2 regions of the Halochromatium sp. NSM3 genome follow, and region 1 is predicted to be linked to the other one. Evidence: predicted binding sites of a transcription regulator. Region 1 holds the regulator's gene; the other holds the start of a gene.

Region 1 (15,387 bases):
CTTGCTCGGCTGTCGCGCTGTTGGCCGCCGCGCCTGAGCCATTGCGAGCAGGCAAGGGCTCAGGCACCACGCGCGGTCTTGGCCCGCAGTTGCTCGATCAGCCCATCGATCCCCGAACTGGCGATGGTGGAGCGAAATTGACTGCGATAGTTCGAGATCATGCTCACCCCGTCGATGACCACGTCATAGACCTTCCAACTGCTGCCGCGCTCGAGCATGGAGTAGTCGATCGGGATGGCGCTCGAGCCGGATTCGCGCACTTCGGTCGGCACTACGACGGTGCCTGAGCGGGTGCCGGGGCGCGCGGCTTCGTAGACGATGTCCTGGCCCGAGTACTTCATGAGCGACTTGGCGTAGGTGCGCACTAGCAGATTGCGGAAGTGCTCGATGAGGGCCCCCTGCTGCTCGGGGCTCGCGTCCCGCCAGGCGCGGCCGACCGCGAGCCGGGTCATCTGCTCGAAGTCGAAGTGCGGGGCCAGGATGCTGTCGACCAGCTCGTTGATCAGTTGCGGCTTGCGCTCTATTTCGGTGCGCCGGTTCTCCAGCGCGCCAATCATCTTGCTGGCCGTCTGCTCGACCAGCTCGGTTGCCGACTGCTCGGCGCCGATGGCGCCGAATGGACTTGCCAGCAGCAGGATGCCGGCGATCAGGAGTGTTCTCATTCGCCACCTTCCTCCGCTTTACTCAAAAGAAATTGTCCGATCATCTGTTCCAGCACCAAGGCCGACTGGGTGAATTCGATGCGATCGCCATCCGTCAGCATGTCGGGGCTGCCGCCGGGGTCGAGGCCGATGTACTGCTCGCCGAGCAGGCCGGCGGTGAAGATGTTGGCGAAGGTATCGCTGGGGATCTGATCGTAGCGCTCGGCGATGCGCAGCGTCACCACCGCTTGATAGGTCTCTTGATCGAAATCGATGGCCTCGACCCGGCCCAGTCTGACACCGGACATGCTCACCGGCGCGCGCACGCGCAAGCTGCCGATGTTGTCGAAGTGGGCCTTGAGGGTATAGCCCTCGCCGGTCGTCGCCGTGCTCAGGTTGCTGACCCGCATGGCCAGGAAAAACAGCGCGACGAAGCCAAGCGCCATGAAGGCACCGACCAGGATCTCGCTCAGACGGATACGCGCCATGGCTTCAGCCTCCAAACATCAATGCGGTGAGAATGAAATCGACCCCCAGCACCGCCAGCGCCGATTGCACCACGGTGCGGGTGGTGGCACGGCTGACACCGGCCGAGGTCGGCGTGGCATCGTAGCCCTCGTAGAGCGCGATCCAGGTGACGACGAGGCCGAAGACCAGACTTTTGATGACGCCGTTGATGACATCCTCTTCAAAGTCGATCTTGTTCTGCATCTGCCCCCAGAAGGCGCCGTCGTCAACACCGAGTAGGCCAACGCCGACGAACCAGCCGCCGAGGACGCCGACCGCGCTGAACATCGCCGCCAGCAGCGGCATCGAGATCAGCCCGCCGAAAAAACGCGGCGTGAGTACACGCTTGATCGGATCGACGGCCATCATCTCCAGACCAGAGAGCTGCTCGGTGGCCTTCATCAGGCCGATCTCGGCGGTCAATGCCGACCCGGCGCGGCCGGCGAACAGGAGCGCCGTGACCACCGGCCCCAGCTCGCGCACCAGTGAGGCGGCGACCATGACCCCCAGACTCTCGGCGGCGCCGAACTGTGACAGCACATAGTGGCCTTGGAGGCTCAACACCATGCCGACGAACAGGCCGGAGACGACGATGATGAGCAGCGAGAGCACGCCGATGCCATAGAGTTGCGCCAGCAGCAGACGCGGGCGGATCAGCATCGACGGCAAGCCGCCCAGGATGCCCGCCAGCAGTAGGTGAGCGCGGCCGAGGCTGGCCAGTATCGAGAGCCCCGCGCGTCCTAGACTCGCTAATACGTCAAGCACGAGGGGCGCTCAATGGATGGCATCCTGGAGCAGATCCTGCTCCAGCGCCGCAGCCGGGTAATGATAGTGCACGGGCCCATCGGGCTCGCCATCCATGAATTGCCGCACCCAGGCCGACTCGCTGGCCGCCACCTGTTGCGGGGTGCCTTGGGCCATGATCTTGCCATTGGCGATGATGTACAGGTAATCGGCAATGCTGGCGGTATCAGCCACATCGTGACTGACGATGATGCTGGTCATGCCGCTGGCATCGTTCAGTTGCCGGATCAGCGAGACCAGCACGCCCTTGGAAATCGGATCCTGGCCGGTGAAGGGCTCGTCGTACATGATCATCATCGGGTCCAGCGCGATCGCCCGCGCTAGCGCGACCCGGCGCGCCATGCCGCCGGAGAGCTGACTCGGCATCAAGGCTGCAGCCCCACGCAATCCAACCGACTCGAGCTTGATCAGCACCAGTTTGCGCAGCACGGATTCCGGCAGCTTGGCGTGCTCGCGGATGGGGAAGGCCACGTTCTCGAACACGCTCAGGTCGGTGAGCAAGGCACCGCTTTGAAACAGCATGCCCATGCGGGTGCGCAGCCGATAGAGATCGGCGCGACTGAGTGACTGGATCGCGTGTCCATCGACCTCGATCTCGCCGGCGTCTGGCTGCAACTGCCCGCTGATCAGTTTCAGCAGGGTGGTCTTGCCGGTCCCGCTTGGGCCCATGATGGCAGTTACCATTCCGCGCCGGATCTCGAGATCGATGCCGTCGAAGATGCAGTGCTCGGCATGATAAAAGCGCAGACCACGCACGCGCACGAGCGCCTCGCCCGGCGTGGCGTCGGTGGCCATGGCCGCTGCCTTTGGCTCGGCTGCGGGCTTGGACAGAGCTGGTTCCATCGATGGTTGATCCCTGTGCGGGCTGCGATCCAAAGCGGGGCATTCTCGCGACCTCCCCGCACAGCGTCAAGGACGAGGCGGCTTTACTGGCTGACGGGTCTCTGCCTGTCTGATCCAGCGCTGGTTCCATGTCTGGCCGAGAAGCCAGCTCCCAGCTGATCTAGATGAGGGCGGATTAGGCTCAGCGCTGGTTCACCGCTGGCTCAGCCCGAGCAGTTCCAGCAGCTCTTGCCAGGCGCTGAGGCTGTTGCTGGTCGGTTGCGCCAGGATAATCAGGCTCGGTGCGTGGCCATGGTGCTGGATCAGTGCGCTCAGCCAGTGCTTAGCGCCCCGGAGGTCTTGGTGGAGCGCGCTCGGCGCTTGCACGGCATAGCGTTCGCGGGCGGCGTTGGGCTCGCCCGCGTTCGAGCCTGAGCCGGAATCCGGGTCCGCGCCTGCATCCGAGCCAGGGCCAAGGTAGCGAAACCAGGCCTCCACTGCGGGCTTGCCGGCCGCAGGCTCGCCGGCGTCGGCCGGGACGCGTGGCGGAGACGCTACCGGCTCGAGCCAGGCTGCGAGCTTTGGTTCGAGCAACTGCCCGAGGATGGCGGCCTGGAGCGGCGGTTCGGCCTGTGTCGAACGAGCAGGAGCGGTCGATCGAGCAGTCGGATGCGCGGTCAACCGTGCGCGCGGCTGCTCGGCGACGAAGCGGAATCCCGCTGGCACCTCATCGCGCCATTGTGCGACCTGCGAGGCATCGCTCAGGCTCCAGACCGAGGATGGCAGCAGGGTGGTACGAAAACAGTTGGCGAAATAGGTCAGCTGCCAATCCTCGGGCAAGTCGTCCGGGTAGAATGTGGCGCGATCGGCCAAATCCCACCAGCCGCGCGCGGTCACCATCGTTGCGTTGCTCATGCGCGTATCATAGGCCGGAGAGTGGGCACGAGGGTACTCGGGGGAGCCAGAAGCACATGACCGACTTCAACACGCGCGCAAGGGCGATCGAACTCGTGATCTTCGATGTCGACGGAGTGATGACCGACGGCAGTCTCTACCTCGGCGATGATGGCCAGGAATACAAGGCGTTCCATTCGCGCGACGGTCATGGCATGACGATGCTGCGCGAGGCCGGTATCGCGATGGCGGTGATCACCGGGCGGCGCTCCGAGGTGGTGCGCATCCGCATGGAGAGCCTCGGCGTGGCGCATGTCTACCAAGGACAGTGCGACAAGGCTCCAGCCTACACGGCGTTGCGCGCCGCCTGCGGGCTTGAGCATGCCCAGATGGCCTATGTCGGCGACGATGTGGTCGATGTGCCGGTGATGCGCCAGGTCGGTCTGGCCGTGGCCGTGGCCGATGCGCATCCGCTGGTCAAGGCGCATTGCCATTGGCAGACGCGCTTGCCTGGCGGACGCGGTGCCGTGCGCGAGGTCTGCGAGGGATTACTGGCCGCGCAAGGCAAGCTCGATGCGCTCTTGCAGCGCTATGCCGCGCGCCCCGATGTTCCTGACCAGGCGTGAACTCAGCCTAGCCGTGCTCTTGCTCGCGCTCGGCAGCGCGGCATTGTGGCTGCAATGGGCAGACGACGCCAGCAAGGCGCCGGGGCGCGATGGTGAGCGCCGTCCAGACTACATCGTCGAAGGGCTCAGCGTGGTGACGCTCGATGCCGAGGGGCTGCCCGATCGGCGTCTCGACGCGGTGCGTCTTCGCCACTACCCTGATGACGACAGCAGCGAGTTGGATGAGCCGGTGCTGAGGCTGTTCGACGCTGCGGCCCTGCGCTGGCACGCCCGCTCGGTGCGAGCATGGATCAATGCGCGCGGTGACGAGGTGCTGCTCGAGCAGGACGTGCGACTGCAGCGAGCGGCAACGGCACAGTCGGCGCCGATCGAGCTTCGCACCAGCGAGCTGTTGGTGTTACCCGAGGTCGACTACGCCGAAACCGCGCGTTATGTCGAGGTTGAACGCGAGCATGACCGGCTGAGCGCAAGCCAGGGTTTGCGGGCCTGGCTTGGTGGCGAGACGCGTATCCAGTTGTTCGGGGCTGTGCGCGCGCGGATGGATGATACGCAGGCGGATGGTGCTCGGATGGATGCTGATCGGATGGGGCGGGGTAACGATGATGATGCTGGTTGAGGTGAACGCGATGAATCAACAGCGCCAACGCGCATCCCGCTTGTTTGCGCTGCTTGAGCTTATGCTGCTCGAGCTTTTGCTGTTCGGGCTGGCGCCGCTCGGCCTGATGCTCTGGGCCGCGACGCCCGCGTGGGCGCTCGAGGACGATCAGTATCAGCCGATGTATATCGAGGCCGATGCCGCCGAGTTTGACGAAAAGCAATTGACCAGCCTGTACATCGGCAACGTCGAGGTCACCCAAGGCAGTCTGCGCATTCAGGCCGACGAGATGCTGGTGCATCACGAGTCTGACCGCCGGATCAAGAAGATCATCGCCATCGGCCAACCGGTCCGCTATCGTCAGCGCTTGGATGATGACCCGGACGAGGTGACCGGGCAGGCCTTGCGGATGGAGTACGAGGCCGAGCGTGAAGAGCTGACCCTGATCGATGAGGCGGTGCTGATCCAAGCGAAAGACCGTTTCGCCAGCGACCGCATCGTCTACAACCGCATCACCGAGCGCGTGACCGCAGGCATGAGCGCCCAAGGCTATGAGCGGGTCAAGATTCGGCTCGAGCCCGAATCCACGCCCGAGCCGGCGCCCGCGCAATGATGCCGACCCTCGAGGCGCGCGCGCTGGCCAAGACCTATCGGCGGCGGGCCGTGGTCAATGGTGTCGACCTCAGTGTCGACGCCGGCGAAGTGGTGGGCCTGCTGGGGCCGAACGGCGCGGGCAAGACCACGAGCTTTTATATGATCGTCGGCCTGGTCAGCGCCGACGCCGGACGCATCCTCCTCGACGGCGAGGACATCACGCATCGGCCCATGCACGCCCGCGCGCAGCGGGGGCTGAGTTATCTGGCCCAGGAACCCTCGGTCTTTCGCAAACTCAAGGCGCGCGATAATCTGATGGCGGTGTTGGAGATGCGCGCCGAGAGCAGTCGCGAGGATCATCGCCAGCGCTGTGACGAGCTGCTCGATGAACTGGGCATCAGCCATGTTGCCGATTCGCTCGCGCTGAGCCTCTCCGGAGGCGAGCGCCGACGCCTCGAGATCGCCCGCGCGCTGGCGCTCGAGCCCAAGATCATGCTGCTCGACGAGCCCTTCGCCGGCGTCGATCCGATCGCGGTGGGCGATATCAAAGGCATCATCGGCCATTTGCGCGATCGGCGCATCGGCGTGCTCATCACCGACCATAACGTCCGCGAGACGCTGGATATTTGCGACCGGGCGTACATCATCAACGCCGGCGAGGTGATTGCCGCCGGCGCTCCCGCCGCGTTGCTGCAGGACCCGCAGGTGCGGGCCGTGTATCTCGGTGAACATTTTCGGCTGTAAAGCACCTTGGCCGTCGAGCAGGCTTTTCGACTAGACTTCAAGGTTCCATCAAGCCTTTCGCACTCGTATCAACGCTCGGCATGAAGCAAAGCATCCAGCTCCGTCTTGGTCAGCAGTTGACCATGACGCCGCAGCTCCAGCAGGCGATCAAGCTGCTGCAGCTCTCCACGCTCGACCTGCAGCGCGAGATCCAGGATGCGCTCGAGTCCAATCTGATGCTGGAGTCGGCAGACGAGGGCGAGACCGAGCGCGAGGGCGCGCCCGCCGAGACCCGCGAGGAGAGCGAACGCCAGCGCCATGAGGCCGATGCTGCGGTTGACGCCGAGGTTCCGGCCGAGTCGAATGCGCTGCCCAATGATCTGCCGCTCGACAGCGATTGGAGCGATACCTACGACAGCGAAGCCAGCGAGCAGTATGCCGGTCCTTCGGCCTCGGCCGGGGTCGGCTCGGGCAATGAGGTCGACCTGTTCGCCCAGCAGTCGCGGCCGCAGACGCTGCACGACCACCTCGAATGGCAGCTCAATCTGGGCCATCTCGGGGCGCGCGACCGACTGATCGCCGAGGCGCTGATCGATGCCATTGATGCCGATGGCTACCTCCGGCTCGATCCCGCCGAGCTTCTGGAGACGCTGGATCTCGAGGATCTCGAACGCGATGAGATCGAAGCGGTCTTGCACGCCGTCCAGGCCCTCGATCCGCCCGGCATCGGCGCCCGCGATCCGCGCGAGTGCCTGTTGCTGCAACTGCGCCAGCTCCCCGCAGAGACCCCGCATCGGGCCGGCGCGCTGATGATCTGCGAGAAACTGTTCGATGCGCTGTCGCGCAACGATCTCGATGAGCTGCGCCGCCATACCAAGCTCTCGGACCTGGAACTTGGACGCGCCCTGGCGCTGATTCGCTCCTTGCAACCAAGGCCCGGGGCCTTGATGAGCGAGCATCGTCCGGACTACGTCATCCCCGATGTGCTGGTGCGCAAGCGCGCCGGCAGTTGGCAGGTCGAACTCAATCCCGACACGCAGCCTAAACTGCGAGTGAACGAGGACTATGTGAAGCTGATTCGACGCGCCGATAATGGCGCCGAGAATACCTGCCTCAAGACGCATCTGCAGGAGGCCCGTTGGTTCATCAAGAGCCTGTTGAGCCGCAACGACACCGTGCTGAGGGTGGCGGCCAAGATCGTCGAGCTGCAGCACGATTTCTTCGAGTACGGCGAAGAGGCGATGCGTCCGCTGATCCTGAGAGACGTTGCGGAGTCGCTTGAACTGCATGAGTCAACCGTCTCGCGCGTGACCACTCAGAAGTATATGCACACCCCACGTGGTACGCTCGAGTTCAAGTACTTCTTTTCCAGCCATGTCGGCACCGCTGCGGGGGGCGAATGCTCGTCCACCGCCATCCGTGCCTTCATCCGCAAACTGGTCGCCGCCGAGGCGGCCAACAAACCACTGAGCGACAGCAAGATCGCCGGCATCCTGTCCGAACAGGGCATCAATGTCGCGCGCCGTACCGTCGCTAAATACCGCGAGGCCATGGGTATCCCACCCTCGAACGAGCGCAAGCGCCTGTAGCGGTCAGCGTCACGTGCCGCTACGGTGCGCTTGCAAACCCAGGAGTGACACTATGCAAATCAACCTGACGGGTCATCATGTCGATATCACCGAGCCGCTGAAGGGCTACGTCGACAGCAAATTCGAGCGCTTGGAACGCCACTTCGATCATGTGATCAAAGTGCATGTGATCCTCAGTGTCGAGAAACTGCGGCAGAAGGCCGAGGCCCGCATCCACATGAATGGGGCCGATGTCTTCGCCGATGCGGTTCACGAGGATATGTACGCAGCCATCGATGGGCTGATCGACAAACTCGATCGCCAGGTCCTGAAGTACAAGGAAAAGCGCCAGAGTCATCGCGGCGCATCGACCAAGACGCAGGCCGAGGGTGAAACCGTCAGCGGCGAGCCTGGCGACGAACTCGACGACGAGCGGGAGCCGCTGCACTAAGCGAGCGCCTGGACGCCGGTGCCGGAGTCCGACGCGCGCTGGTCGGCTCCGGCCTCTTTTTTTATCTGAACGGCAGAGGCGCCTGTCGATGGCGCGCGACTCCGATTCCTTTTGGAGCAACAGTTGATGCTTCCCCTGACGTTAATCACAGAGCCACGTATCCGCTGTCGTGTCGAGGTCACGAGTAAGAAGCGGTTGCTGGAATCCTTGGCCGAACTCTTGGCGCCGGTAGGTCCGCACTGTTCCCCGTCTGCGGTCTTCGACCTGCTCAATGAGCGTGAACGGCTCGGCAGTACGGGGTTGGGCGAGGGGGTCGCGCTACCGCATGCGCGCATCGCCGGTATCGACGATGCCGTGGGCGCCTTCGTCCAGCTCGATCAGGCGGTGGGCTTCGACGCGCCGGATGATCGGCCGGTCGATCTCGCCTTTGGTCTGCTGGTCCCGGAAGCGGCGACCGAGGCCCATCTCAGCCTCTTGGCCGGGTTGGCCGAGCGCTTCAGTGATCCACGCTTGCGCGCGGCCTTGCGCGAGGCGAATGACGCCAGCACCGTGCTGGCCTTGCTGCGGCGCTGAGGTCAGCGCTGAATCCGTTCACGCCGATGCCACCCGTCGATACGCTCCAAGGGTTGGTCGCGCAGCTTGGACCGCGCCTGCGCCTGCGTTGGCTGACCCCCATGCCCACGCAGCCACTGGCGCTGGTCAGCGACGATCTGCCAGGCGGCGCCGCGCAGAGTCTCGTCGGCTCGCTGAACTGCATCCATCCAAACCGCCTGCAGGTGCTGGGGCTCGCCGAGATGCACCATCTCGAGGATCTGAGTCAGGCGTCCGCGCGCGAGACGATTGAGCGCCTGTTTGCCGCGCGCCCGGCGGCGGTAATCTTCGCTCAGGACATCGAGCCTCCGGCGCATTTTCTGGCGCACGCTAAGCGCTCGGGTACGCCGCTCTTGGCGTCGCCGACCTCCGAGGAGGAGATCGTCGATCGGCTCCAGTATTTCCTGACCTATGCCCTGGCCGAGCGCACCACCTTGCACGGGGTCTTCCTCGAGGTGCTGGGCATGGGGGTGCTGTTGGTGGGCGACCCCGGTGTCGGCAAGAGCGAACTCGCGCTCGAGATGGTGGTGCGCGGGGGGCATCGGCTGATCGCGGACGACGCGCCGGAGATGGCGCGCATCGGCCCGGAGACCTTGCAGGGCAGTTGTCCCGAGCTGTTGCGCGATTTCCTCGAGGTGCGCGGACTCGGCGTGCTCAATGTGCGGGCGATGTTTGGCGAGGGGGCGGTTCAGCAAGCCGAGCAGTTGAGCTTGATCGTCAACATGCGCTCCCTCGATGGCGAGGCGCTGGCACGCATGGACCGGCTGCACGGCAGTCTCACCTCGCGCACCATCCTCGGGGTTGCGATCCCCGAGATCACGCTTCCCGTCGCCCCGGGGCGCAATCTTGCTGTCTTGTTGGAGACCGCTGTTCGTCATCAGATCCTGCGCCTGCGCGGGTATGATGCCAGCGCTGATCTGATCGAGCGACAAGCCCGTTCCATTGATGAGGCCACCCCATGCACGACGCCAAACCCATCCGCCGAATAGCGCGTCCGACGCGGTCGCCGCCGGCTTCCGCGAGGGTGTTATGGAGCTGATTATCGTTAGTGGTCTCTCGGGGGCCGGCAAGAGCGTCGCGCTGCGTACGCTCGAGGATATCGGCTATGTCTGCATCGACAATCTGCCGCTGTTTCTGCTGCATGATCTCGCGCTCGGGCTCAAGGAGACCCGCCCCGAGGGCGGCGATGGCCGCGGCGGTACCGCGATTGGCATCGATGCGCGCAGTGGTCCCGAATTGCTTGAGCAGGTTCCTGGCGTGGTCAAGGCACTCGAGGCGAAGGGGATCAGGATTCGGGTCATCTTTCTCGATGCCGATACGCCGACCCTGGTCACGCGTTTCAGTGAGACCCGGCGCAAGCATCCGCTCACCGATGCCGAGCGTCCGCTTGCCGAGGCGATCGAGCTTGAGCGGCGCCTGCTCGAGCCGCTGCGCCGCACGGCGACGACCCAGATCGATACCTCCTACACCAATGTGCATGAGCTGCGCGAGCTGATCCGCGAGAACCTCAATCGCAAGGGTCGAGTGCGGGCGCCGCTGTTGCTGCAGTCGTTCGGGTTCAAGAATGGCATCCCGGCGGCGGTGGATTTCGTCTTCGACGTGCGTTGCCTGCCGAATCCGCATTGGCAGCCCGAGTTGCGACCGCTGACGGGCCTGGACCCGGAGGTGGCGGACTTCCTCGAAGGCTCGCCCGAGGCGATTCGGATGCGCGAGGATCTCATCGATTTCCTCGATCGCTGGGTGCCGAGCTTTGAGAACGATGGCCGGAGTTATTTGACCATCGGCGTCGGCTGCACCGGGGGGCGGCATCGTTCGGTGTTCATGGTGAACGCCTTACAGCGGCACTTCGAAGGGCAAGGCCATCAGGTCTTGGTCCGCCATCGGGAGCTCGGATGAGCGTTGCTGTCTTGCTCATCACGCATAACCGGATCGGTGCGGAATTGCTGGAGACCGCAACCCGCATGTTCGGACGCTGCCCGCTGGCGGCGCTTGCGATTGACGTCCATGAACAGGATGATCCAGACCAGTTGCGCCTCCAGATCCGGCAATGCGCCGAGCGCCTGGATGATGGCGGCGGGCTGCTTGTGTTGACGGATTTGTATGGTTCGACGCCGGCGAATGTGACCGATGCGCTGCGCCGCCGTCGCGATGTGCGCGTGCTGAGCGGGGTCAACCTGCCGATGTTGGTGCGTGTGCTCAACTATGGCGACCTCGAGCTGTCGGCACTTGCCGACAAGGCCTTGAGCGGGGGGCGCGACGGTGTGCTCGGCTGTACCCAGGAATCCAATGATGGTCCGTAGAGAACTCGATATCATCAATCGCCTTGGCCTGCATGCGCGCGCGGCGGCCAAGTTCGTGACCTGCGCGAGCGCGTTTCAAAGCCAAGTCCAGGTCGAACGCCAGGGCCGGCGGGTGAACGGTAAGAGCATCATGGGCGTGATGATGTTGGCCGCCGCCTGCGGCACGCGCATCACGGTCGAGCTGGACGGGCCGGATGCCGAGCAGGCCGCCGATGCGCTGGAGGCCCTGGTGGCCGATTGCTTTGGAGAAGGGGAATGACCACGGCCTTGCTCGGGGTCGGTGTCAGTGGCTCGCGGCCGGTCGCGATCGGCCGTGCCTACCTGTTCGGACGCGAGCCGACCGTGGTCACCGAAGAGATCGAGCGCGATCGGATCGACGCCGAGGTGCGGCGACTCGACGATGCGCTGGAATGCGCACAACAGCATCTCGAGTCGGTGCGCCGCCAGATCCCCGACTCGACGCCGGTGCATATTGCCGAGTTCATCGATGCCCATCTGATGATGCTCACGGACTCGGCCCTGGTGGATGCGACCAAGGCGCTGATTCGCGAGCGCAGCATCAACGCGAGCTGGGCCCTGCAGATTCAGCGCGACACCCTGATCGAGGTGTTCGATGCCATGGGCGATGCCTATTTGCGCACCAGGCGGGATGACGTCGACCATGTGGTGCGCCAGATTCAGATGTTTCTCAGTGGCGAGCCGCCGGCTCAGTCGCTCTCGGCGAGTGACCTCAAGGATCGAGTCATCGTCGCCGATGATCTGACGCCAGCGGACACCATCCTGCTGCGCCATCGCGGGATTGGCGCCTTCGTCATCGAGCACGGCGGGCCGATGTCGCACACCGCGATCCTCGCGCGCAGTCTTGATATCCCGGCCATCATGGGGGTGCATAACGCCACCCATCTATTGCGCCAGGATGAGCTGTTGGTGGTCAATGCCGAGAGTGGCACCGTGCTGGCTGGCGCCGACGAGGGCATCCTTGCCCATTATCGTCAGCGTCTGATCAGTGCCGATCAGCGTCGGCATCGGCTGCGCGAGCTGGTGCGCGAGCCCTCGACGAGCCGCGACGGGGTGCCGGTGGTGTTATTGGCCAACCTGGAGCTGCCTGAGGACGTGGACACGGTCCGCTCCAGCGGTGCCTCCGGGGTCGGTCTCTACCGCACCGAATTCCTCTACATGAATCGCATTGGGTTGCCGGATGAAGAAGAACACCTGGCCACCTATCTCGATGTGGTGCGGGGACTGGATGGCATCCCGCTCACCATTCGCACCCTCGATCTGGGCATGGACAAGCAGGTCGATGGACTCACCGGGGCGGCCACCAACCTCACCAATCCAGCGCTCGGGCTGCGGGCGATCCGGCTCTGCCTGCGTGAACCGTCGCTGTTCGTGCCCCAGCTGCGCGCCATCCTGCGCGCCTCGGCGCATGGCCCGGTGCGCCTGATGCTGCCGATGATCTCGTCGATCGCCGAGGTCGAGACGGTGCTCGGGATGATCGCCGAGACCCGGCGCACCCTGCGTCGCCAAGGCCTGCCGTTCGATCCCTTGATGCCGGTTGGCGCGATGATCGAGGTGCCGGCCGCCGCGCTCTGTGCCGGTGGCATCGCGAAACGGGTTGACTTCCTCTCCATCGGCACCAATGACCTGATCCAGTACACACTGGCCATCGATCGTGTCGACGATACCGTCAACTATCTCTACGAGCCCCTGCATCCAGCCGTGCTGCGGCTGATTCGCATCACCCTGATGCGCGCCGCCGAGTCGCGTACCCGGGTCAGCATGTGCGGTGAGATGGCCGGCGATCCGCACTACACCTCGGTGTTGCTCGGTCTCGGTCTGCGTGAGATGAGCATGCAGCCGGCCTCGCTGCTCGAGGTCAAGGAGATGGTGCGCAACTGCGATGTCGGTCGCGTCAGCACGCGCATGGAGCAGCTCCTCGACCGGCTCGACGATCTGACCCCCGCGCAGATCCTGGAGGCCGTCAACGAGGTCGTGAACGACTAGGCCATCGGGCTCTGCCCGCATCGCGGCTCGCGGCGCGACCCCTTTCCTGGCTACACTGGCAAGCTGACTGCGGCGCTGATGCCGCATTCCTTCAGCGAGGCCGGAGGCCATTTTCGCCATGACCGAGCTTGCCGACACCACCGCCGAGGCGGATCGCATCGACCTGCTGCATCAGGTGCTCGAGAGCGGTTCCGTGCGCAAGGCGACGCGCATGCTCAATGCGTTGCATCCGGCCGAGATCGCGCACGTCCTGCAGTCGCTGCCACCCCCGCAGCGCAGGATCGTCTGGCGCATGGTCGAGGACGCGACCGGGGGCGAGGTGCTCCTGTATCTGAACGATGACGTCCGCGACGAGATCCTGCGCGGCATGGACGCGACCGAGATCCTCGCCGCCGCCGAAGGCCTCGATGTCGACGATCTCGCCGACTTGGTGCAGGATCTTCCGGCCAAGGTCAGCGCCGAGGTCTTGAGTTCGCTCGACGAGCAGCGCCGGGAGCGTCTGGAGACCGCGCTGAGTTACCCGGAAGACAGCGCCGGCGGACTCATGAATCCGGACATGGTCACGGTGCGCCCCGAGGTGACGCTCGACGTGGTGCTGCGCTATCTGCGCCGGCGCAAGGATAGACGGCCGGAACTCGCCGACAATCTGATCGTGGTCAGCCGCCAAGGTCGCTACCTCGGTGTGCTCTATCTCACCGACCTGCTCACCAACGACCCCGATGACTCGGTGGCCGAGGTGATGACCCTCGACGTGCAGCCGATTCCCGCCGACGCCAAGGCGCGCGATGTCGCCAACCGCTTCGAGCAGCTCGACCTGGTCTCGGCGCCGGTGATCGACCCCGAGGGCCGCGTGCTCGGCCGGATTACCGTCGACGACGTGATGGACGTGATCAGGGAAGAGGCCGACCATCAGTTTCTCGGTCACGCCGGCCTCAGCGAAGGCGAAGACATGTTCGCGCCGGTACTGCTCAGCGCGCGTCGGCGCGCGGTCTGGCTCGGCATCAATCTGATGACGGCCTTCCTCGCCGCCTGGGTCATCGGCCAGTTCGAGGCGACCATCGAGAAGGTGGTTGCGCTAGCGGTGCTGATGCCGGTGGTCGCCAGCATGGGCGGCATCGCTGGCACCCAGACCCTCACGCTCGCCATCCGTGGCATCGCGCTCGGGCAGCTCTCGGCGAAGAACATCCGCTGGCTGGTCTCGAAAGAGATGGCGGTTGCCGCGCTCAACGGTCTGCTCTGGGCGTTGGTGGTCGCTGGCGTCGCCTGGCTCTGGTTCGGCAGCAGCGGCATCGCGTTGATCATCGCCGCCGCCATCATCCTCAACGTGCTTGCTGCCGCCCTCTCTGGCGCCTTGTTGCCGCTGTTGCTCGATCGTCTCGGCATCGATCCCGCCCTCGCTGGCGGGGTCATCCTCACTACCGTGACCGATGTCGTCGGCTTCCTCAGCTTCCTTGGCCTAGCGACCTTCTTTCTCCTCTGAGGCGAGCCAAATGAAAGACGAGTGCCCGCCCAGATGAGCTATCGCTCCATCGCTGGAGCCGGTGAAAGATTCTGGCCAATCCGCTACACTGAACGTCTTTTTTCCTGCCTGGCACGATGCTGGCTGAATGCTCGATGCCGCTAACTGGAGGCTCCCCATGGCCGCAGCAGAAGACCTGATCGCCCCGTCCATCCTCTCCGCCGACTTCGCGCGCCTTGGCGAAGAGGTCGATAACGTGCTCGCCGCTGGCGCCGACATCGTCCACTTCGACGTCATGGACAACCATTATGTGCCGAATCTGACCATCGGCCCGCTGATCTGCGAGGCGCTGCGCAAGCACGGTGTCACCGCGCCGATCGACGTGCACCTGATGGTCAAGCCGGTCGACCGGATCATCCCGGACTTCGCCCAGGCCGGGGCCAGCTACATCACCTTCCATCCCGAAGCCAGCGAGCACGTCGACCGCACTCTGCAGCTGATCAAGGCCGAGGGCTGCAAGGCCGGTCTGGTGTTCAATCCGGCCACCTCGCTGGACTATCTGAAGTACGAACTCGACAAGATCGATATGGTACTGCTGATGTCGGTGAATCCGGGCTTTGGCGGCCAGAGCTTCATCCCGTCCGCGCTCGATAAGCTGCGCGAGGCGCGGGCGATGATCGATGCCAGCGGCCGCGATATCCGCCTCGAGATCGATGGCGGGGTGAAGGTCGATAACATCGCCGAGATCAAGGCCGCTGGCGCCGATACCTTCGTCTCCGGCTCGGGCATCTTTGGCAAGGGCCAGGAC
Region 2 (15,387 bases), on a different contig from region 1:
CGGCCAGCCATCGGGCGCCGACGAAAGCGCCGATAGCTCCACAGATACTGATCCGGGCAGACGGCGATACACTGCTCGATGCCCCGGTTCAGCGCGCTAGCGGCGGTGACATCATCCTCACTCTCGATCCCCTCCGGCGCCTTCAGGCAATGGATGCGATAACCACCCGCGCGCGGTAAGCGCTCGGCGAACATGAAGATCACCGGTGCGCCACTGCGCCGCGCCAAACGATTGACCAGCAGCATCGTATAGGCAGGCACCCCGAACAGCGGCGCAAACACCGCGCCCTTGTCCTCGCGCGGCTCTTGATCCGGCAGGATACCGGCGTACTCACCACGCTCGAGCGCACTGAGCAAGACGCGAATGCCCCGCGCGGTAATCGGTGCCAATCGCGCGCCCGCGCGTTTGCGGGCATCGACGATCAGCTCATCGAGCACGCGCTGGGGCTTATAGAAGATCGCCGTCGGGCCGCGTGTCGAGAGATAGAGCCCGGCCAGCTCCCAGGCGCCGATATGTGGCGAGAGGACGATCAAGCCTTGGCCAGGCGCGCGCTCGAGCAGCTCGCTGCCGCGCACCTCGCGAATCAGCGACAACGCCTCGGCCGGCGGCCGCAGCCACAGCGGCGCCGTCTCGAACAGGGTCTTGCCGAGTTCCCGCAGGCTGCGATCGCGCATCCGCACTAACGCCGAGGCGGGCAGATCGGGCGCATACAGGGTGAGATTGATCAACGCATTGCGGCGCTGTCGATTCGGGATCAACGCGATCAACCCACCGACGACAGCACCGGCTTGATGCAGGATCGGCATCGGCACCTTGGCCAACAGCCTGACCAGAACGCGCGCCGCGCGCTCGCGCCAGTCCAGGCGGACCGCTGTTGAGGAGGAGGCTGTACCCGCGCCCGAGTGGCTCGCTCGCTGCATCGGTTTCACAGTGGTTCAATACGGCCTCGGTCACCGTCCTGGCATCAGCGCGCGCTAGAGCGTGACCGTGCGCGGACCGCTGGCCGAGCCCAGGATCAGCATGTCGGCCGGACGCAGCGCGAAGATGCCCACCGTGACCACGCCCGCGATGTTGTTGATCTGCTGCTCTAGCGCCATTGGCTCCATGATTTGCAGCCCATGGACGTCGAGGATCAGGTTGCCATTGTCGGTGGTGAAACCCTCGCGCCAGACCGGGTTACCGCCGAGTTTGGCGAGTTCGCGCGCGACATAGCTGCGTGCCATCGGGATGACCTCGACCGGCAGCGGGAAGTCGCCGAGCACCGAGACCAGTTTGCTCTCATCGGCGATACAGACGAAACGCTCGCTGGCTGCGGCGATGATCTTCTCGCGCGTCAGCGCGCCGCCGCCGCCCTTGATCAGCTGCAGCGCCTTGTTCGACTCGTCCGCGCCGTCGACATAGAGCGACAGACCGCCGGTGGCGTTGAGGTCGAGCACCGGGATGCCGTGCTCGACAAGACGCGCGCTCGAGGCCTCGGAGCTGGAGACGGCACCATCAATGCGCCCCTTGATGGTCGCCAAATAGTCGATGAAGTGATTCACCGTCGAGCCGGTGCCGACGCCGATGATGCCGCCCTCGACCTGGCTCAGCGCGGCCTCCGCCGCCTGCTTCTTCAACTGGTCCTGATCCTGTGCAGGGTCCATGGCCGCTCCTCGAATGCTGTTCGGGTGATGGAAAGGAGGCGAAGTATAGCAAAGGCCTTTCGAGCTGATCTGTCGTATCCTGAGACGTTTTGCCCCGTTTTTTCCCTAGCTCGGCGCGACTCCCCATGCTGCACTCCTACATCGAGCGAATCCTCAAGGCCCGCGTCTACGAGATCGCGATCGAATCACCGCTGACCCTCGCCAAGGGACTCTCGCGGCGCCTCGGTAACCGCGTGTTGCTCAAGCGCGAAGACCTGCAGCCGGTGTTCTCGTTCAAGCTCCGTGGTGCCTACAACAAGCTGCGCCACCTGCCCGCCGCTGCGCTCGAGCAAGGCGTGATCGCGGCCTCGGCCGGCAACCATGCCCAAGGCGTCTCGATGGGGGCCGCGCAGCTTGGGGTGCAAGCGGTGATCGTGATGCCCAGGACCACGCCGGGCATCAAGGTCGACGCGGTGCGCCACTGGGGCGCCAAGGCGATCCTGCATGGAGATTCGTTCGACGAGGCCTATCGCCACGCCATGACCCTGGTCGAGGAGCGTGGGTTGACGTTCCTGCATCCGTTCGATGATCCGGATGTCATCGCCGGCCAGGGCACCATCGGCATGGAGATCCTGCGCCAGCATCCGGACCCACCGCATGCCATCTTCGTGCCGGTTGGCGGCGGTGGGCTGATCGCTGGGATCGCGGCCTATGTGAAGTCGATCCATCCCGAGGTCAAGATCATCGGCGTCGAGCCCGAGGAGGCGCCGACCCTGCACGCCGCGCTGGCGGCCGATGCGCCGGTGCTGCTGCCCGAGGTCGGGCTGTTCGCCGATGGCGTCGCGGTGCGGCGCATCGGCGAGGAGACCTTCCGCATCGCGCGCGAGACGGTCGACGAGGTGGTGCTGGTCAGTACCGACGCGATCTGCGCCGCGATCAAGGACATCTACGACGACACCCGGGGGATTGCCGAGCCTGCGGGGGCGCTGGCCGTGGCCGGGCTCAAACAGTACGTCGAGCGCACGGGGATGCGCGACGCGGCGCTGATCGCGATCGAGAGCGGCGCCAACATCAACTTCGATCGCCTGCGCCATGTCGCCGAGCGCGCCGAACTCGGCGAGCGCCGCGAGGCCCTGTTCGCGGTCGCGATTCCGGAACGTCCGGGGAGTTTTCTCGCCTTCTGCAAGGCGCTCGGCAAGCGCCAGATCACCGAATTCAACTACCGCTATGCCGATCGGCACCAAGCCGTGGTCTTCGTCGGGGTCGAGCTTGGCGGCGGCCTCGCCGAACGCCACGAGATGATCGAGCGCATCGAGAAGAAGGGCTTCGAGGTCACCGATATGAGCGACAACGAGACCGCGAAGCTGCATATCCGCTTCATGGTCGGTGGCCATGCCCCCGGTGTCACCGACGAGCGCCTGATCCGCTTTGAGTTCCCGGAACGTCCCGGGGCCTTGCTGAGGTTTCTCTCTGGCCTGGGTCGGCGCTGGAATATCAGCCTGTTCCATTACCGCAACCATGGCGCCGCCTATGGCCGGGTGCTGATGGGGATTCAGGTGCCCGCCGCCGAGGAGTCGGCGTTCACTGAACTGCTGACCGGGCTGGGGTATCCGTTCTGGGACGAGAGCGAGAACCCGGCCTATCGGCTGTTCGCCGGGATTGAGCGCGGGGCCTGATGACGTCAAGCGGGCCGACGCTGGTAGAGTGCGCGCTCGGTCACCACGGCATCCAGGGGGACATCCCAGGGCTCGGGCTCGATGGCGTCTAGGCGCTGGCATTCATGCGCCAGGCCGATCAGACGCGGGCGTTGCCAATACTGGCGATCACGCAGGAAGGCCAGGCTACGATCATAGAAGCCTGCGCCCATGCCGATGCGATGACAGTGCGCGTCGAATCCGACCAGCGGCACCAGGATCAGATGCAGGCCCTGCGGTGGGACGATCTGGCGATGATGCGCGCGCGGCTCCAGGATGCCGAAGCGATTGCGTCGCCAACGCGTCTCGGGTGCGTTGCGCACGAACCACAGCCGGCCCGGCGCATGCACTCGCAGCACCGGCAGGTACCAGCGGCGTTGGCCTGGGAGCCGTGCGCGAATCGGGGTCGGATCGAGTTCGCCCGCCACCGGCAGATAGTACGCGATGCGGCGCGCCGCGCGGATCAGGCCGCTGCCGAGCAAGCGTTGACACACAGCCTCGGCGTGATCGCGCTGTTCGAGCTGGCTGAGTTGACGACGGGCGCGCCGCAGGCGGCGACGGAGCGAGGGATCGGTCATGGGGAGCGACACCTCCCACCTGTGCCGGTGCAGTCCTTCGTTCTTGAACCTGAGGGTTCAAGTGGGGACGCTGCATCGTGCTTCAGGCTTTCCGCTCTATGGCGGACATGCACAACGGCTCGATGTTTAGCGTCCCCGGGGTACGAATTAGGCTCAAGAAAATACCCAGGCCGCTGCCGTACACTGCAGGAGATGTCTGAGCGCGAGACTATACCTTATCCTCGGCAGCGTCCACCCCGCTTGGCTGCGGACGCTGGGCTGGGTCGCGAGGAACCTCTGGGTCAATGGCATCGGACAAGCGTTCTTGGATCGCCTGGAGGCGCTTGAGCTGCTGGCTGACCGAGTCGCGCTCGCGCATCAGCTCGTAGAGCAGATTCAGCGCCGCGATCACGGCGATCCGGTCGGCACCGATGATACGGCCGTTCTGACGCACCTCGCGCATCCGCCGATCGAGCAGCTGCGCGGAATCCATCAACCCATATTGCTCATCGGGCGCGCAGGCGATCCGGTACTCTTTGTCGAGGATACGGATGGTGACAGGCATCGACCTGCCGTCATCGGATGCGTTCATAATTGCTCCTCCATCACCCTGAGGCGTGCGACCATGGCTTCGAGCCGGCTGCGTGCGAGTTCGGTTTTCTCAATCAGCTCGGCACGCTCCGCAACCAGGTGCTCTTGGCTTGCACGCAATGAGGCATTTTCCTCTTTTAGCCGCTGACACTTGCGGATCAACGCGTCCACGTGTTGCTCTAAGAGATCGATATCGAAGTCGGCCATGCCGAGCCCCAGCGGGAAAGCTTGTCGCGACTATAGAAGGCGGTCAAGGTTGGGTCAAACCAAGTGACTTGATCTGACTGTCCGCCAGCGCCGGGCTCGGCGTCATCCGGGCCCGAGCGGGACTCGATCAGGGCTCGCCCAATGCTCGTTCAGCGCTCGCTCAGTGCCCCCACCGATGATTAGGATCTGTACATGGTCTCCGATGCCCCCTTCTCCGACGACGCCCCTGATTACGAACGCCTGACTCAGCTCTTGGTCGGTGCCGAGCTGGCGCCCACGCCCGCCGAGGCTCAGGGCATGCTCTGCGGTCTGCTCGCGCTGCATCTGCCGGATGCGCTCGAGCGCTGGCACGCGCAGCTGCTGGCACCGCCGGTGGACGCGCCGGCCATGGACGCGCGTGAAGCACCAATCCATGCGAACGGCGCCGATGGTGCATCGGCGCCGCTGGATCTGACCGGCCACAGGCGCGCACTCGCGCCCACCAAGGAGGCCGATGGCGACGCCGAGGCACGCCGTGCGATCCTGGACCAACTCGCGACTTGGACCCAGTCCGCGATCGCCCCACCTTCGGTGAGCTTCGAGCTGCTGCTGCCAGGCGAGGAGCGGCCGCTGCACGAGCGCGCCAATGGCGTGCTCGATTGGGTGCGCGGCCTGCTGTTCGGGTTGGCGCTCGGTGGTCTGGAGCGTGAGCGCCTGCAGGGGCAGGCCCGCGAGGCCTTTGATGATCTGGTCGAACTTACGCGCCTGGATCTGGAATCGGTCGCGGAAGACGATGCCGATGAACAGGCGCTCACCGAGATCGTTGAATTCTTGCGCATCGCCGCGATGCTGATTCGGGAGGAAACGGCCAAGACCTTGCCCAACGCGCAAGCCCAGCAGGCGCACGAGAGAGGATTGCATTAAACCGATGACAGAAGCGACCAAGGTGGCGGCTGGCAGCGCCGCACGCGCGACCACCGCCAGGGCTCCCCATCCCTACAGCAGCGCCGAGCTGCGACGCCGGCGGCGAGCGCTGCTCAAGGCGCTCGGCGACGAGTCCGTGCTGCTGGTGCCGGCGGCGCCGGAGGTGATCCGCAATCGGGATGTCCATCATCCCTATCGCCAGTCGAGCGACCTGACCTGGCTGACCGGCTTCCCCGAGCCCGAGGCCGTCGCGGTTCTGGCGCCGAAGCGCAAGGACGGCGCCTTCGTGCTGTTCTGCCGCGCGCGTGATCCCGAGCGCGAGGTCTGGGATGGCTTCCGCCATGGGGTCGAGGGCGCGCTCGAGCACTTCGGAGCCGATCAGGCCTTCCCGATCACCGAACTCGATGAGCGCCTGCCCGAGATCCTCGGCGACCGGCGCCAGGTCGTCTATCCGCTCGGGCTCGACGACGGCTTCGATCGGCGCGTGATGGGCTGGCTGCGTGCGGTGCGGGCGCTGGCGCGCAAGGGCATCGGTGCGCCCAGCGAGCTGGTCAGCTCCGACCCCTATCTGCACGAGCGCCGGCTGATTAAATCCAAGGCTGAACTCAAGCTCATGCGCCGCACCGCAGCCATCTCGGCGGCGGCGCACCAGCGCCTGATGCGGACCGCCGCGCCGGGCTGCTCGGAGCAGCGTCTGGAAGCAACCTTCCTCGCCGCCTGTGCCGAGCGGGGCGCCCGCTTCCAGGCCTATCCGCCGATCGTCGGTAGCGGCGCCAATGCCTGCGTGCTGCACTATGTCGAGAACGCCGATGTGCTGCGCGAGGGCGATCTGGTGCTGGTCGATGCCGGCTGCGAGCTGCACGGCTATGCGTCCGACATCACCCGCACCTTCCCGGCCAACGGTCGCTTCAGCGCGCCCCAGCGTCGGCTCTATGAGCTGGTGCTGGCGGCGCAGCTGGCGGCGATCGCCAAGGTGCGCCCCGGCAACCGCTGGAACCAGCCGCACAAGGCGGCGCTCAAAGTGCTGACTCAGGGATTGGTCGAGCTTGGGCTGATCGCGGGTGAAGGCGTCACTGATGGGGTCGCCGCCGACCTGAAACAGCTCATCAAGGACGAGCGCTACAAGCCGTTCTTCATGCACAAGACCGGCCATTGGCTGGGCATGGATGTGCACGATGTCGGCCAATACAAGCAGGACGGCCAATGGCGCCGCTTCGAGCCCGGCATGGTGCTCACCGTCGAACCGGGGCTCTATATCGCCCCGGACGCTGAGGCGCCAGCCGAGTATCGCGGCATCGGCATCCGCATCGAGGACGACGTGCTGGTCACCGAGGGCGAGCCCGAGGTGCTCTCGGCCGGCGTGCCCAAGGATCCGGATGCGATCGAGGCGCTGATGGCGGCGAGCGCGCCTGACAACTGACACCTAACACCGAGGTCCGAGACGTTCCCATGCACGACACTGATCTGGTCATCATCGGCGGCGGCCTGGTCGGCGCCAGCCTCGCCGTCGCGCTCGCCGAGACCGGGCTGCGCATCACGGTAGTCGAGGCAACGGCCGCCGATACACCGGCGCACCCGAGCTATGACGAGCGTGTCATCGCGCTCTCGCTCGGCAGCGCGCGCATCTTCCAAGGCATGGGCCTTTGGTCCGAGATCGCGCCCGACGCGGCGCCGATCCAGCATGTGCATGTCTCCGATCGCGGTCACTTCGGCTTCGCCCATCTCGATGCCAAGGACGAAGGCGTACCTGCGCTCGGTTACGTCGCTCCGGCGCGCGTGATGGGCGCCGCGCTCAGCGCCCGCATGGCGGCCTCGCCGCGTATCAGCGTGCTGCGTCCGGGGCGTCTGCAGGGGCTACAGATCACCAAGGAGCGGGTCAACTTGGAGGTGGCGGTGGCCGGCGAGTCGCGTCTGCTCCGCGCCGCGCTGCTGGTGGCCGCCGATGGCGGTGAATCCTCGGTACGCAAGCGCCTCGGGCTCGGGGTGCGTGAGCGTGACTATGGCTATGACGCGATCATCGCCACCATCACCCCGGAGCGCATCCCGGCTACGACCCGCCCCGGCACCGCCTTCGAGCGCTTCACCGACAGCGGTCCGCTGGCCTTGCTGCCGATGACCGAGGGCCGCTATGGCGTGGTCTGGACCGCGCCCCGGGCCGAGACCGCTGGCCTCCTCGGGCTGTCGGACGACGCCTTCATCGCGACCTTACAGCAGCGTTTCGGCAGCCGGCTCGGCGAACTGACGCGGCCGAGTCGGCGTATCGCCTATCCGCTGCGGCTGATGCTCGCCAACCAGCTCACGCGCGAGCGGCTGCTGCTGATCGGCAACGCCGCGCACACACTACACCCGGTGGCGGGGCAGGGCTTCAATCTGGGCCTGCGCGATGTCGCCGAACTGGCCGATCTGCTGGTCGATGCGCGGCGCACGGCGAAGGATCTCGGCGGGCCTGCGGTGCTCGGTCCCTACCGGCGCCGGCGCGCGCCCGACCACGCACTGATCGCCGGGCTCACCGATGGCTTGGCGCGGCTGTTCGTCAACCCTTGGGAGCCAGTGCGCGCCGGGCGTAACCTGGGGTTACTCGGGCTAGACTTGATCCCGATGGCGCGGCATCACCTCGCGCGCCGTTTCATGGGGCTAAGCGGGCGCCAGCCTCGACTCGCCCGGGGGCTGCCGGCCGAGAGCGCGCTGCCGCCGCCAACGTCGCCGGTCAAACCGCTGGCTTAACCGCCGCTTCAACCGCTGGCCACACCGCCTGCACTGAGGACCTCATCGATGTCAGAAACAGACCGCCACAGCCTTGGGCACTTCGACATCGCCATCGTCGGCGGCGGCATGGTCGGTGCCGCCCTCGCCTGTGCCTGCGCCGAGCGCGGTTTGTCGCTGGCGTTGATCGACGGCCAACCGCCCCAGCGCACCTGGCCGGCGGGACAGGTCGATCTGCGTGTCTCGGCATTGAGCCGCGCCAGCCAGCGCATCCTCGCGCGCATCGGTGCCTGGCCGCGCATGGTCGAGTTGGGTGTCAGCCCCTACCGCGAGATGCAGGTCTGGGACGCGGTCGGCGGTGCCGAAATCCATTTCGATTCGGCCGATCTCGGCGAGCCGGATCTTGGTCATATCGTCGAGAATCGCGTCACCCGGCTGGCGCTCTGGGAGCGGCTGGAGGCATTGAGCGACTCGGCGCCGCGCCAGTCGGGCTCGGGCCGCTCGGCATCGGAGCAGTCGGTGCCGGACCAGTCGGCATCGGGCCACACGGCGCGGATCGAACGGCTCTCGCCGGCCGCGTTGAGCGCGCTCGAGATCGATGACCAGCAGGCGCGACTGCGGCTCGCCGATCAGCGCCAACTCTCGGCCGATCTGGTCGTCGGCGCCGATGGCCGCGCCTCCTTCGTGCGCGAGACCCTGGGCATCGGCTTGGACGCCGCCGATTACGCCCAGCGCGCCATCGTCGCCAACGTCGAGGTCGCGCACTGGCATCGCGAGACCGCCTGGCAGCGCTTCCTGCCGAGCGGGCCGCTGGCCTTCCTGCCGCTCGCCGATGGCCGCTGCTCGATCGTCTGGTCGGCCGACGAGGCACGTGCCGAGCAGTTGCTCGCGCTCGACGATGCCGGCTTCATCGCCGAACTCGAGGTCGCCTTCGACAAGCGTCTCGGCCCCATCCTGAGCGCCGGCCCGCGCGCCGCCTTCCCGCTCAGCCGCCAGCATGCGCGCGCGTATGTGCGCCCGCGCGTGGCCTTGGTCGGCGATGCCGCGCATGGCATCCATCCGCTGGCCGGACAGGGCGTGAATCTCGGTTTCCTCGATGTCGCCGCGCTCATCGACGCCATCGATCATGCCCGCGCCAAGGGCCGCGCGCTCGGCAGCCTGCACATCCTGCGCCGCTACGAGCGCGCGCGGCGTGGCGACAATGCCGCGATGGTCACCGCGATGGATCTGTTCAAGCGCGCCTTCGGCAACCGCAACCCGGCCCTGGTCGGCGCGCGCACCCTCGGCCTGGCGGCGGCCGAGCACCTGCCTGGCATCAAGCCGCTGTTCATCCGTCAGGCGCTCGGGCTTGGGCAGGATTTGCCGCGTCTTGCGCGTGTTGGTTGAGTGACAGTGGCGCGCTAAAACTGGAGACGGAAACGGCGAAGTCGCTGATGGATCCTTTCTAAGCAGGCTAATAGGAACCCATGATGGAAGCAATCCGCCGACAAACCATTGAGGATCTGCTGCAGGCCTGGACGCAGGATGAGCGCCTTGAGCTAATCGATGGCGAGATCGTTCAGCGCCCGATGGCGCGTTTCCACCATGGACTTGCGCAGTCGGGGCTGAATTTCCAGGTTCAGGCGCAACAGGCCGCTGGTGGCAGCCGGAGCGGTTGGTGGATCCTGACCGAAGTCAGCGTGCACTACAACGAGCATCAATGCCCTAGCCATGATCTTGCGGGCTGGCGCCGGGAGCGCCTACCGACGCCACCAACTGGTGTCGTGGCTGTGGTTCCAGACTGGGTCTGCGAGATCCTCTCGCCTGGCCATGAGCGCAAAGATCTGGTCCATCACCTCTTGCTGCTGCAACGCGCCGGTGTGCCGTACTACTGGGTCATCTCGCCCGAGGACCGTTCGCTGATCGCCTATGCGCTAGAGGATGGCCGCTACAAGGTCATTTTCTCGGCCGAGTATCCCGAGGGCGACACCCCGGAACGGGCGCGCATTCCGCCCTTTAACGCCGGCGAGATCGATCTTGGCGCGATCTTTGCCTAGGACTGAAACTATTCGACCTCAATGCACTGGTCAGCATGGCGGCCACGGCAGGATTGCTGTGCGACATCCAAATCCGCGAAGCGGCCTAGGCCGCACCCCCTGCCGGAGGATGAGCGATGCCGCCAACCGACACCACCGAACGCGGCCTTGAGTCCCTGATCGTCCTGGTCAACCATGCCGGCTACCTGCAGGGCGACCCCAGCGCCTTGCCTCCCTTAACCGCTGTGCCGTCCTGGCAATCGGCGCGCTCCCGGCGCGCATTAGACCGGGGCAGCGTCCATCCCTGGTAGCTCCGCCCTGGCTTCGCTGACGCTCGCCAGCGCTCTGCAAGCTCGGCTCCTGCCTCGCGGCTCCCTGCCAGAAAAGCCGCCGGCCTTCACACCTCCGCCCGGTCGTGCTCCGCTCCGCGTCCGCGCGCCCGGCCTCCGGCGCAAAGCCTCTGGGCGGGCTCGTCGCGGCGAACAAGGTGCAAGCCATCAGCACTCGGGCAGACGCCACAGCGGGCGTTGTCGCAACGCGCCCTGTGGCTGATCGAAGCGAAGAGCGAGAACGAGGCGCCGAGAAGAGCGGCCGTGCTGCGCACCGCCGTCAGACCAGAGTGGCAAGGAAGCTGCTCGAAGGCGTGACGTGCGCTAGACTCCAGTGGTGGCGATCATGAGAGAGCCTGGATTGCAGACAATCAGCCGCTGACTTGGGAGGCTAAACGCTAGTTGGTAATGCTTACCAAGAGGATTGATCAGTCACTAGACAAACGGCAGCTATGCAAGTTGAATCATGGCGTTGCTTGCATACTGAATGGTTTGGTTTGCGTGCAAGCTTTCGTTTTCGCGGTGCATGCAACTCGATGGTTCAATTTGCACGCAAATGAATACACTGTTAGCTAAAAGAAGAACACACAGGATGAGCTTTCCGTCTGACATCAAAGGAGCAATGCGTGATTGCATCCTCAAGCTTCTTTGGCCCAAGAAAGACATCGTCGCTTTCTTTGCCAACAATGGCTGCACAAAGGCTGACATAGCCGTACTCGGGGATACCCAGGCTCAAACCAGAAACAGCTTAGTTGACTCCATGTTTGCTCATTTGTCGTCAAAGACTGATGGCGGACTAGGTCCTTTTCGCGCGATGCTCCAGGCTCTCGTAGCATGGAGTCATTTTGATCCCTACTACTTTGAAACACTTCAGAAACTGAATCGCGCTGATGCGCAGCGCTCCATAGATCATCTAAAGCAGCTTCAAGAGCTTCGCGATCAAAGGTTGAAAAGCGAACGGAAGGCGAGAGAGGCAAAGGAAGCGGAGGCGCAGAACCCGAAGAGAACGTTGGCGGAACTCAAGACTCGCTTTATTCAACTGCTACAAGGTGCAGTCAGCCCTCAGAGTAGAGGCTATGAACTTGAAGCAATACTCCAAGAGCTTGCCAAAATATCTTCTCTGACTGTAACAACGGCCTTTCGAGTGAACGGGGAACAAATAGATGGAGCCGTTAAGTTTGAGGGCGAGAACTATTTGGTCGAAGCTAAATGGCAAGAACAGTTAGCGGCCAACGAGGCGGTCTATCAGTTCGTTGGAAAAGTCGAAGGGAAGCTCTACGGGCGAGGGATCTTCGTTTCGGTCAATGGGTTTAGCAGCAATGTCGTAACGTCTATCGTAGCAGGGAAAGCAATCAAAACCATTTTCGTCGATGGAGAGGATTTGACGATGGTCTTAGAAGGCATGCAAACGTTCTCCGAGATGCTCGACAAGAAGATTGCGGCTGCTCAGAACAAGGGTCAAATCTACGTAAATGCCATCACACTTAATGAAAAACACAACTAACAACTCCACCAGCTCCGACGCCAAACTGCGGCCTTCGCTCTCGCTCAGGCCGCAGTTTGGCGCGGGCTGTGGTTGACGTTGGGTGCAGCATACAATTGGCTGATGAGATGGATTTGAGATAAATATGAACCGACCGTCCTTTTTTCTATCATCGACAATTTATGACTTCCGTGATCTAAGATCGTCTATTAAGTATTTTCTTGAAGAGTTGGGCTATCTAGTTCTTGCCTCAGAATTCAATGATTTTCCAAAGCCGCTAAATAAGCATAGTTATAGTGCCTGCTTGGAAACCCTCCAGAAAGCTGATTACTTCATCTTGTTAATAGGAAATCGTGTTGGTGGGTGGTACGACCAAGAGAACAAGATCAGCATAACGCGGCAAGAGTACCGTGATGCATACAAGCTACATCAACAAGGAAAGCTGAAAATAATCACCTTTGTACGACGTGATGTTTGGCAATATCGTGAGCAAAGGAAAGAGTTATCAAGATTTCTTAGAAAATCTTCCGCCGAGGAAAAGGAAATTACTGAAATAGTCAATGCTGATAGTAAATTCGCAACAGATGCAGAAGCAATTTGCGATTTTATAGATAAGGTTAGCCGTAATATAGAGACATCAAAAGCCGTCAAGGGGAAAGGGCCACTTCCCACGGCTAATTGGGTGCACACATTCGAAACATTTCGTGATATTTCAGATGTTATTCGAACGGAAACATTTTCAGGAGAACCTCTAGAAAAACTAGCCTTTAAGCGTTTGTTAAGTCGCGAACTAACGGAAATACTAAAATCGAGCCTGGTAAAAATCGACGAGGGAAAGATTTATTCACCAATAAACTCTGTATGCGCATTTAGGCAAGAACACAGCATGAATATGAGCTCAAGAAATCATAGCGTGACAGAGGTGATTGGGAAGCGATGGGGCACTATATCGACATTCGCCATTTCCTTGTTAGGGGTGAAGATTCATGCACAGGTGTTAGATAGAGCAATTGAATCACCATTTTTTCTAAGATTCGACGCGAAACAGGACCAGTTTGTAGAAGAACCTGCATTTAAGGCAATTTATCAACTTCGGAATGAAATCAGGCTATTGTCTAGAGCAAATACCAATGAAGTACTAGAGGTTGTTTTCGAATATTCCCCAAAGAACATAGGGCGCAATGTTGAAAAGTTTAATATGGATACAATGAAACTCCTTCAGCTACTCCATTTGTTAGAGCGGTGGGTAAATGTTATTCAGCTTTCCTCAGCTATACTTAAACACTTGCAAGGAGCGGAATTTAAAATGCCTTTCGTATTTTCTGGCAGCCCTATTGAAGGCATGGATAAAGAGATAGAAAAAGAACGAGTTACTGATCTAGATGTTTCAAACTTTTTGAATGAGCAGTAAATTCCCACCCAACAAGTAGCTCCAGCGGACGCGCCAAAGGCGCGCGCCGCTGAGCAAAGCGTTAGCACAAACATAGAAAAGAGGATGGCATGGATATAGCAGCCCTTTTAAGGTGCATAAAAACAACATTTAAGATCAGCCGGTTACGATATCAGAGTGGATCTTACAGCCATCGAATCCAGCGATCTCCTACAAGCACTTCGAAGAAAAATCAGGGGCTTGCAGCTGGACACATTTCGCCACCTTAAAAGGGCTGCATGGATATAGAAAGCAAAAGTACATTCGAAAGAAGCTTGGTCGAAGGAATAAATTTGTTCACTGGAGCAGGATTCTCTGTGCTTTCAGCCGATCTACAAGGTAGATCTCTTCCTGTAGGTGACGATCTTAAGAAAGAGATACTGAAAGAGTTTCCAGGAGCACCAAAAACTCTACAGTTACCGCAACTTTGCACGCTAATATCCAGAACCAAAAGAGATGAGTTGGACCGTTATAATAAAGCGCGATTTGAAATCGGTGAATTTAGCGAAAAATATAAAAACCTTCCTTTCGTTAACTTAAAAAATATATTCACTACAAATATAGACAACTTAATAGAGTGTATATTCAGAGGAAGTAGCAATAAGTATATAAATAATGCAAATTTAAACGGGGTTAGTTTTCACGAGAAATCTGCTATCGATTATTTCCCACTGCACGGAACTATTTCCGATCCCGAATCACCTTTGATTTTTGGCGATTTGGATATTTCTAGCGCATTTTCAAATGACCCAAACAGGTGGAACTATTTAAAATCCATAATGAACAAGTTCCCAACTCTTTTTTGGGGATACGCCCTTAAAGATGCAGGAACATTGCAGGTATTTGCCGAGTCACTTAATGATAACAACAGGAAAAACGCTTGGATTATCGTCCATCCAGAGTATGTGGATGAGGGAGAGATAGAATACTATCGATCTCTGGATTTCAAGATTATTAGCTCTGATACTGAGTCATTCTTAGATTATTTGTCCTCCTTTTCTGATTCCGAACCTAATTTATATGGTGCGTCGCAGCATGAAAATCCATTTCCAGAAAATTCGGTACCCAGTCACTCTGATATAGAACGTAGATCAATAAGTGATTTTTACCAAGGGGCCAACCCCTCTTGGAGTGATATATATTCGTCCCGGGTTAGCAGGCTGCATCATTATGATGATATAGAAGAAAATTTGAATAGCGGAAAGAATGTTCTGATCACTGGTGGGCCAGCGACTGGAAAGTCTACTCTACTCATGCAGGTGGCCGCCTTTTATGATTTTATCGGAGTAAAGCTATTTATGTCCGATATTTCACCATCAAAGGCTGATATTATCTCATCGAGAATGGCGGAAACTCCAACTCTATTATTTGTGGATAACATGCAAACCTCGATAGAGGCGTTAAACACACTCTCTAAGTGTGCCAATATTAAAATGGTAATTGCTGAACGAGATTATGCATACCTGTCAGCATCGAGAGCTAATTTTCTAAGGAAAAATATCGAAATTATTGACATCACACATCTAAATGATGTTGATGCGCAGAAAGTTATAGATAGCATTCCTGCTGATTTGAAATCACGAAAAAATTACTCCATTAGGGAAGGGGACTCGCTATTCGAACTAGTTGAGCATAACTGCCAAACCCCTAGCATCAAAGAGCGCTTTAAAAACGTCTTAGAAGACCTTAAAAGAAAAGACGACAGGCTTGTGCAGCTGTTTCTACTAGCTTGTTACCTTCATAGTAGCCGAAGTGTCACGTCTATGGATGTGTTATACAGCTATTTTCAAGAAGGGTTTGGAAGCTACCAAAAAATATATTCTTTAATTGATATATTGAGTAGTAGCTTGTCAG

The links. Region 1 encodes sigma-54, which starts transcription at its own class of promoters, with help from an activator protein. Its sites were predicted from a motif close to TGGCANGNTNCNTGCTT; they were not measured.
Region 2: the regulator sigma-54 is predicted to act here: its motif matches at 13,601-13,617, upstream of AC54T3_RS09645 (SIR2 family protein).

The regions. Positions count from the first base shown of each region.
Region 1 covers NZ_JCAQIA010000002.1:92,747-108,133, reverse strand. The annotation lists gene AC54T3_RS01685 (MlaC/ttg2D family ABC transporter substrate-binding protein) at 60-662, opposite strand; gene mlaD (outer membrane lipid asymmetry maintenance protein MlaD) at 659-1,129, opposite strand; gene mlaE (lipid asymmetry maintenance ABC transporter permease subunit MlaE) at 1,134-1,913, opposite strand; gene AC54T3_RS01670 (ABC transporter ATP-binding protein) at 1,923-2,795, opposite strand; gene AC54T3_RS01665 (DUF72 domain-containing protein) at 2,988-3,689, opposite strand; gene kdsC (3-deoxy-manno-octulosonate-8-phosphatase KdsC) at 3,746-4,294, shown strand; gene lptC (LPS export ABC transporter periplasmic protein LptC) at 4,275-4,910, shown strand; gene lptA (lipopolysaccharide transport periplasmic protein LptA) at 4,921-5,502, shown strand; gene lptB (LPS export ABC transporter ATP-binding protein) at 5,502-6,227, shown strand; gene AC54T3_RS01640 (RNA polymerase factor sigma-54) at 6,308-7,795, shown strand; gene hpf (ribosome hibernation-promoting factor, HPF/YfiA family) at 7,848-8,225, shown strand; gene AC54T3_RS01630 (PTS sugar transporter subunit IIA) at 8,352-8,798, shown strand; gene hprK (HPr(Ser) kinase/phosphatase) at 8,825-9,805, shown strand; gene rapZ (RNase adapter RapZ) at 9,846-10,712, shown strand; gene AC54T3_RS01615 (PTS sugar transporter subunit IIA) at 10,709-11,116, shown strand; gene AC54T3_RS01610 (HPr family phosphocarrier protein) at 11,106-11,375, shown strand; gene ptsP (phosphoenolpyruvate--protein phosphotransferase) at 11,372-13,120, shown strand; gene mgtE (magnesium transporter) at 13,239-14,600, shown strand; gene rpe (ribulose-phosphate 3-epimerase) at 14,758-15,387, shown strand, end outside.
Region 2 covers NZ_JCAQIA010000019.1:2,487-17,873, reverse strand. The annotation lists gene AC54T3_RS09720 (lysophospholipid acyltransferase family protein) at 1-920, opposite strand, end outside; gene rpiA (ribose-5-phosphate isomerase RpiA) at 975-1,643, opposite strand; gene ilvA (threonine ammonia-lyase, biosynthetic) at 1,769-3,298, shown strand; gene AC54T3_RS09705 (5-formyltetrahydrofolate cyclo-ligase) at 3,304-3,894, opposite strand; RNA gene ssrS (6S RNA) at 3,903-4,089, opposite strand; gene AC54T3_RS09695 (cell division protein ZapA) at 4,103-4,465, opposite strand; gene AC54T3_RS09690 (TIGR02449 family protein) at 4,462-4,671, opposite strand; gene AC54T3_RS09685 (UPF0149 family protein) at 4,864-5,574, shown strand; gene AC54T3_RS09680 (aminopeptidase P N-terminal domain-containing protein) at 5,579-6,994, shown strand; gene ubiH (2-octaprenyl-6-methoxyphenyl hydroxylase) at 7,024-8,298, shown strand; gene AC54T3_RS09670 (UbiH/UbiF/VisC/COQ6 family ubiquinone biosynthesis hydroxylase) at 8,347-9,663, shown strand; gene AC54T3_RS09665 (Uma2 family endonuclease) at 9,744-10,313, shown strand; gene AC54T3_RS09660 (hypothetical protein) at 10,430-10,603, shown strand; gene AC54T3_RS09655 (restriction endonuclease) at 11,214-12,125, shown strand; gene AC54T3_RS09650 (DUF4062 domain-containing protein) at 12,250-13,515, shown strand; gene AC54T3_RS09645 (SIR2 family protein) at 13,773-15,387, shown strand, end outside.